Regions from separate parts of the Streptomyces sp. NPDC050287 genome, predicted to be linked through region 1. Evidence: riboswitches for the same ligand, from Rfam matches in the RefSeq annotation. Region 1 holds a riboswitch; the other holds the start of a gene.
What was found. Region 1 has a riboswitch for cobalamin ahead of ACIBK3_RS00335 (cobalamin biosynthesis protein). Riboswitches for the same ligand answer to the same signal wherever they lie in the genome.
Positions count from the first base shown of each region.

Region 2: another riboswitch for cobalamin. It lies ahead of ACIBK3_RS26325 (HoxN/HupN/NixA family nickel/cobalt transporter); the one in region 1 lies ahead of ACIBK3_RS00335 (cobalamin biosynthesis protein).

Region 1 covers NZ_JBITIY010000001.1:63,258-66,973, forward strand. The annotation lists gene ACIBK3_RS00320 (lysozyme) at 1-139, shown strand, start outside; gene ACIBK3_RS00325 (anion permease) at 303-1,574, shown strand; gene ACIBK3_RS00330 (hypothetical protein) at 1,587-1,808, shown strand; cobalamin riboswitch at 1,943-2,085, shown strand; gene ACIBK3_RS00335 (cobalamin biosynthesis protein) at 2,185-3,126, shown strand; gene ACIBK3_RS00340 (cobyric acid synthase) at 3,123-3,716, shown strand, end outside.
Region 2 covers NZ_JBITIY010000007.1:251,673-255,388, forward strand. The annotation lists gene ACIBK3_RS26320 (peptidoglycan-binding protein) at 1-147, opposite strand, end outside; gene ACIBK3_RS26325 (HoxN/HupN/NixA family nickel/cobalt transporter) at 367-1,500, opposite strand; cobalamin riboswitch at 1,528-1,756, opposite strand; gene ACIBK3_RS26330 (ArsR/SmtB family transcription factor) at 1,837-2,193, shown strand; gene ACIBK3_RS26335 (LAETG motif-containing sortase-dependent surface protein) at 2,357-3,304, opposite strand; gene ACIBK3_RS26340 (glycoside hydrolase family 13 protein) at 3,552-3,716, shown strand, end outside.

The sequences.
Region 1 (3,716 bases):
GGCGGACGCGGGGGCGCTGCCCGGGGGGTGGTCGTTCTGGACGATCTGGCAGTACGACAACGGCGGCGGTCTGCCGGGTGACCAGAATCTCTTCAACGGGTCCCTCAGCCGGCTGAGGGCGTTCGCCAGAGGCGTATAGCCAAGGGGCGCCAGGGTCGCACGGGGCCACGGGGACCGGGCTGGGTTCGGCGGTGCGGAAATCAGCATCGCCGGACACCGTGCGGCCTGCTTCAGTTCATCTTCCGTTCATCCAGGTTACCTACGTTCGTCCGGCCAATGACCTCGAACGATTGCCTGGGTAAATGGAAAACTTCTCGCTGATCCTCGCGATCGTGGTGGTAACCGCGCTTGCGTTCGATTTCACGAACGGTTTCCACGACACCGCCAACGCGATGGCCACGACCATCTCGACCGGTGCGCTCAAGCCCAAGGTCGCGGTGGCCATGTCCGCCGTGCTGAACCTTGTGGGTGCCTTCCTCTCCGTGGAGGTCGCCAACACGATCTCCAAAGGTCTCGTCGACGAGACCGGCATACGTCCCGAGGTCATCTTCGCCGCCCTGGTCGGCGCGATCCTCTGGAACCTCGTGACCTGGCTGGTGGGCCTGCCCTCCAGTTCCTCGCACGCCCTGATGGGCGGTCTGATCGGGGCCACCATCGCCTCCGCCGGTATGAGCGCGGTCCATGGTGACGTGCTGGTCACCAAGGTCCTGCTCCCCGCGATCGCGGCACCGGTCGTCGCGGGCGTCGCCGCGATGCTCGCCACCCGCCTGTCCTACACGCTCGGCAAGAAGGCCGACGGCAAGGCGGCGGAGAAGGGCTACCGCGCGGGTCAGATCGCCTCGGCCGGCCTGGTCTCGCTCGCCCACGGCACGAACGACGCCCAGAAGACGATGGGCATCATCACCCTCGCCCTGGTCGCCGGCGGCGTCGTCGCCCCCGACTCCGACCCGCCCACCTGGGTCATCCTCTCCGCGGGTCTCGCCATCGCGCTCGGCACCTACCTCGGCGGCTGGCGCATCATCCGCACCATGGGCAAGGGCCTGACGGACCTTCAGCCGCAGCAGGGCTTCGCCGCCCAGACCAGCGCGGCCACGGTCATCCTGGCCTCCTCCCACCTCGGCTTCTCCCTCTCCACCACGCACTCCGTCTCCGGTTCGGTGATGGGCGCGGGCCTCGGCCGCAAGGGCGGGGTCGTGCGCTGGTCGACTGCCACCCGGATGTTCGTGGCGTGGGGTCTGACCCTGCCGGCCGCGGCCCTGGTCGGCGCGCTCGCCGAGTACGTGACCGGCATCGGGGACGTCGGCACCGCCCTGGTCGCCGTCTTCCTGATCGCCTCCAGCGCGGCCATCTGGAAGCTCTCCCGCCGGGAGGTCGTCGACCACACCAACGTCGTCACCGAGCCCGACGCCCGCGAGACCGCGGAGCCGGCCGGTGTGGTGACCGCCGCGATCGCCGCGGTCACCCCGCCCCCGGCGGGGTCCGTCGCCGAGGACCTCACGGCCACCATCCCGGCGCCCGCCGGAGCCGTCACCACCGCCGACCCCGCGGCCCCGCCGGCCGCGACCACCGTCTAAGGAAGCAACAGGATGAAGATCGACTGGGCGGCACTCGGCTCCGTCTTCGGCGTCAGCCTCGTGGTCACCGTGGCACTCGTGGCCCTGTTCACCCTCGGCATCATGGGCCTGTCCCGCCGGGAGCGGGCCGCGGCCCAGGGCGGCTCCGCCGCCCTCGCGGTCACCGGCGCCTACGCGTGCTTCGCCGCGTGCGCGGCGGCGGTGGCGTACGGGATCTCACTGATCGTCGCCTGACCTGCGGCACCCGGACAACGCGTGGGGTGCGGGACGGATCGCCGTCCCGCACCCCACGTGCGTTGTGACGGTTGTGACCGCTCGCGTGTGGGCCTCAGCACACTCTCCCTTCGCAGGTCAACGGCAAGTTGACGGCCCTTCCAACCCCGTGGTGGACTGCCGGGGCCATGTACGGCGGCAGGAGAGGAAGCCGGTGAGAATCCGGCGCGGTCCCGCCACTGTCACCGGGGTAGAAAGCCCCGGGAGCCAGGAACTCTCACCGCCGGTCTCGTCGAACCAGGGCGTGGACACCCTGAGTGAGGACATATCGCCATGCTCGGCTGCCGTTCGAGGTTGATCAGCTCCTCCCTGTCTGTGACAGCGGTCGGCTGAGTCCATGCGTGCCGATCGCGTTTTCGCGTACGGCGCCGTCGCCGGCCTCCTCGGTGACCTGCTCCTCGGCGATCCCCGCCGTGGACATCCGGTCGCCGTGTTCGGACGTGCCGCGGGTGCCGTGGAGCGGGTGCTGTGGCGTGACCACCGGGGGTGGGGCGCGCTGTACGCCGTTGTGTGCGCCGGTGGGGTCACGGCGCTCGGAGCTTTGACCGCTCGTTCCGTACGTACCTCCCCTGCCGCTTCCGTCGCGCTGACCGGCGCCGCCACCTGGGCCGTCGTCGGCGGGACTTCACTCGCGCGGGAGGCCAGGGCCATCGGGCGCGCGCTGGAGGCGGGGGACGTCGAGGGGGCGCGGGCGCGGCTGCCGCATCTGTGCGGGCGGGATCCGCAGGCGCTGGACGCCGACGGGATCGCGCGGGCCGTCGTGGAGTCCGTCGCCGAGAACACCTCCGACGCGGTGGTCGGGGCGCTGGTGTGGGGGGCCTTGGGCGGTGTGCCCGGGCTGCTCGGGTTCCGGGCCGTCAACACCCTGGACGCCATGGTCGGGCACAGGTCGCACAGGTACCGGCGGTTCGGGTGGGCCTCGGCACGGACGGACGACCTGGTGGGGTGGCCGGGGGCACGGCTGACCGCCGTACTGGCCATGCTGGCGGGTCCGAATCCGCGGGGAGCCGTACGCGCCTGGCGGACCGATGCCGGGAAGCATCCGAGTCCCAACGCCGGGCCTGTGGAGGCGTCGTTCGCCGGGGCGCTCGGGGTGCGGCTCGGCGGGACCCTGTCCTATGCGGGGCGGGTCGAGCATCGGCCCGTGCTCAACGGAGAGGGGCGTGCCGTGGTCGCGCACGACATCGAGCGGGCCGTGCGGCTGTCCCGGCACGTCGGTCTGCTGGCTCTCGGCGTCAGTGTCGCCGGGCGGTTTCTCACCAGGGGGCGTATCCGATGAGTGGTGGTCTTCTGGTCGCCGGTACCACCTCCGACGCCGGCAAGAGTGTCGTCACCGCGGGGATCTGCCGGTGGCTGGTGCGGCAGGGGGTGAAGGTCGCGCCCTTCAAGGCGCAGAACATGTCCCTCAATTCGTTCGTGACGAGGGAAGGGGCCGAGATCGGGCGGGCCCAGGCCATGCAGGCGCAGGCCTGCCGCATCGAGCCGACCGCGCTGATGAACCCCGTGCTGCTCAAGCCGGGCGGTGAGCAGAGCAGTCAGGTCGTGCTGCTCGGGAAGCCGGTCGGGGAGCTCAGTGCGCGCGGCTATCACGGCGGGCGGCAGCAGAAGCTGCTGGGGACCGTGCTCGACTGTCTCGCCGAGTTGCGGGGCACGTATGACGCGGTGATCTGTGAGGGGGCCGGTTCTCCCGCCGAGATCAATCTGCGGCGGACCGACATCGTCAACATGGGCATCGCCCGGAACGCCGGGCTGCCCGTCCTGGTGGTCGGCGACATCGACCGCGGGGGCGTCTTCGCCTCCTTCTTCGGGACCGTCGCACTGCTCTCGCCCGAGGATCAGGCCCTCGTCGCCGGGTTCCTCGTCAACAAG
Region 2 (3,716 bases), on a different contig from region 1:
CTGATTCAGATAGCACTGCGCTTGCCGGACGGCTGACCCGGACGATCCGCGCTGAAGTGGCGGCCGGTGCTTGGTGATGCCGCATACGTCCTGCGGCCCTCGGATCGCTGGGAGTTCCGGGTTGTAGGCGGACTGGGTGCTGGTCACTGTGGCGGTCGCAGACGATGGAGTGCTTTGTGGTGCCGCCACGGCCGGGCCTCCTGCAAGGCCGAGGGGGAGAAGCACGGCTGCTGCGGTGGCGAATGCTCGTCGCATTCTCAATCACCTCCAGAGAGTGCACTTTCCTCATCGTGCACTCGGGTCTGTCCTGCTGCATCTTGAGATGCGGGTGCGACCAGCGAAGCCTCCGGACCGCTGCCGTCGGCGTCAGCGTGTGTCGGCGGCCGGGCGTATCGTCCACCGCTGTTCCACCTTCGCCAGGCGCCAGTACGTGATGGCCGCCGCCCACACCACCACGAACAGGCCGACGATGACGTAGCCGACGCTGTCGAGGTTGATGTCGGCGATCCAGGTGGTGACCGCGTCACCGAGGGCGAGTTTGTCGTGGAGGACGCCGACCAGCTCGATGGTGCCGATGAAGAAGGCGACGGCGATGGACAGGCCGGTGATCGTGAGGTTGTAGAAGACCTTGCGGACCGGGTTGGAGAACGCCCACTGGTAGGCGAAGTTCATGAATGTGCCGTCGAGGGTGTCGAACAGGCTCATGCCGGCGGCGAAGAGGAGGGGCAGGGAGAGGATCGCGTACCAGGGCAGGCCGGCCGCCGCGCCCGAGCCCGCCATCACCATCAGCGTGACCTCGGTGGCCGTGTCGAAGCCGAGGCCGAACAGGAAGCCCAGCGGGTACATCTGGCCGGGGCGGCTGATGGACCTGGTGAGGCGGCCGAGGACGCGGTTCATGAACCCGCGGGAGTCCAGGTGCTGTTCGAGCTCCCGCTCGTCGTACGACCCCGCCCGCATCGCCTTGAACACCTTCAGGATGCCCAGCAGGGCGACCAGATTGAGGGCGGCGATGAGGTAGAGGAACGCGCCGGAGATCGTCGTACCGAGGAAGCCGAGCACCTGGTGGGTGCCGGAGTCCTCGTTCATGACCTTGCCGGCGAGCTGGGTGCCGCCCGCGATCAGCAGGGCGAGGACCACCACCACGCTGGAGTGGCCGAGGGCGAACCAGAAGCCCACCGACACCGGGCGCTTGCCGTCGGCCATCAGCTTGCGGGTGGTGTTGTCGATCGCGGCGATGTGGTCGGCGTCGAAGGCGTGCCGCATACCGAGGGTGTAGGCGGTGATGCCGAGTCCGATGCCGAAGGCCTTGTTGCCGACCTCGTAGTGGGCGGGGACGACGAGGAGGAACAGGATTCCGAAGGCGACGACGTGCAGGGCGAGGATCACCGCCATCAGGCCCGCGGTCCTGAGGGTGTCCTCCCGGCGCCACTTGAAGGACGCCGGGGCGGGGACGGACGCCGGGGCGGGGACGGACGTCCGGGCAGGGTCGGGCAGGGTCATTCGGTCACGCTCCAGCACCTCGTGGATCAACTCGTGAGATGCCGTGGCCGGTCTCCTGGCTTGGGGGTACCTCCCACTCGAGCGAAGCCGAGAGTGGGGGAGGGTCGTACGTTCGCGCCCCTGCCTTCCCGGCCCCCTCGCGGCGGCCAGTGGCTGTCCCTGGCGGGACGGCGGTGCTCGAACTCCCCGATCACAGTGGCGAGGGCCGCGTCGGTTTCCCACCGACTTCCCGAGCACCACGGCGGGTCCACCGTAGGGGCGTAAGGGGTTTCCTGCATAGCTGCATATCTGGGCAGGTATCGAAGATCACAGAATCCCGCCTGCGAGGATGGCGCCATGCATCTCGTTCCGGCGGACCGAGCGGACCGCCGCACCATAGACGGGCACCGGGTGTGCGACGCCATCGCCGCGATCGGTGAACCCGGCCATGTCCGTGCCTGGTCCGACCGATTCTCGCTGCTCGCCGACCCGAAGCGGCTGGCGCTGCTGCTGGCGTTGCACCGGACGGGGCCCCTGGCCGTGTCCGACCTGGCGATCGCGACCGGGATGAACGACCCGGCGGTGTCGCAGGCGCTCAGGCTGCTGCGGGCGGCCGGGGTCGTGGAGGGCGAGAAGGAGGGCCGGATCGTGCGCTACCGGGTGGTGGACGCGGACATCGCCGCGCTGCTCAAGCACTGCGCGGCGGACGGCTGAGACGCCTTCCGCAACGCAACGCGACGCGGTGGTGGTCGAGAGGCGAGCCCGGCTACGACCTCTCGACCACCACCGCGTACCGACCGCGTGCGCCTGTCGCCGCATGACTACGGGCGCGCGACTACGACCGCATGACTACGGGCTCGTGGCTACCACCGTGTGGCTACGAGCGCGTCGCCTTCCGGCGTCGCGTCAGCACGACCATGCCCGCGCCGCCCGCCAGCAGCACCGCCGCGCCGATCGCGATCGGGCCCGTGGCGCTGTTGGCGCCGGTCTCCGCGAGGTCGTCGCCGCCGCCGTTCGGCACGGTGGCCGGGGCGGTGGTGGACTCGGAGGCCGACGGGGTCGGGGTGTCCGTCGAGGCCGGCGGAGTCGGAGTCGGGGCCTCGGTGGCCGGCGGCGTCGTCTCCTCGGCCGGCTTGGACGGCTCCGTGGACTCGGGAGTCGACGGGGTCGGCGCCGGGGTGGACGGCGTCTGCGGCGGCGGGGTCGTCGCGCAGTCCTTCGTACCGCCGTTCCAGCCCGCGATCAGCTTGTCCTTGATGACCGGACGGTCCGGGCCGATGGGCACGTCGCCGTGGACGAAACCGTCCTTGGCGTCGAGCCTGCCGTCGAACTTGACCGCGCCCCGGTAGAGGTCGACCTGCGCGAAGCAGCCCGCGTCCGGCACCGCGATGTCGAGGGACTCGGTCTGACCCGGCTTCACGGTCACCGTGTCGAAGTCGACGAAGACCTGCTCGCCGGAGGTGTTGAAGGTGGAGCCGTGGGCGAGGTACGAGGCGAGGGAGGCGGTGCAGGTGGTGGCGTCACCGGCGGTGCGGACCTTGATGTGGACCTTGCCGTCGTCGGTGGGCTTCAGCGTCTGGTCGTCGACCTTGACCGAGTCGAAGAAGCCGGTGCCGTCCAGGGAGAACTGGCAGCGGTCGGTTCCGGTCTCCGTGCCCGGGCCGGTGCCGGGCTTGTAGGCGCCGCCGGACTTCCAGCCGTCGCCACCGGGAGTGCCGGTCGCCCAGGCGCTGGAAGCGGTGGTCGCGGAGGCGGCGCAGAGGACGAGCGCCGCGGCCCCCGTCCCCAGCAGGCGGCGCGCGGTGACACGTCTGGCTATGGACATGCGGATCCCATCGGGGTAAGAGAACTGAGAAACACTTGACTCATTGGTCACATGAGTCACGGGTGTTCGCACATCGTGGATCGCCCTTCGCAAGCTGTCAACCTGCGGCAATTCAGAGGCACTTCGAGCCGTCAACACAATTCCGCCACACAAGGAATGAAGTGCTCCGGACAGCGTTCGAGTTCGCTTTCCCGACAATGGGGACAGGTACCTGAGTGCTGTCCGACGCCGCCCCGAGGGAGACCGCGTGACCGACCCCGTTCCCCACCGACCCGACCCCTCCTCCCCCGACCTCTCCTCCAAGGACCCCAACTGGTGGCGGCAGGCCGTCGTGTACCAGATCTACCCCCGCAGCTTCGCCGACGCCGACGGCGACGGCCTCGGGGACCTGAAGGGCGTCACCCGGCGGCTG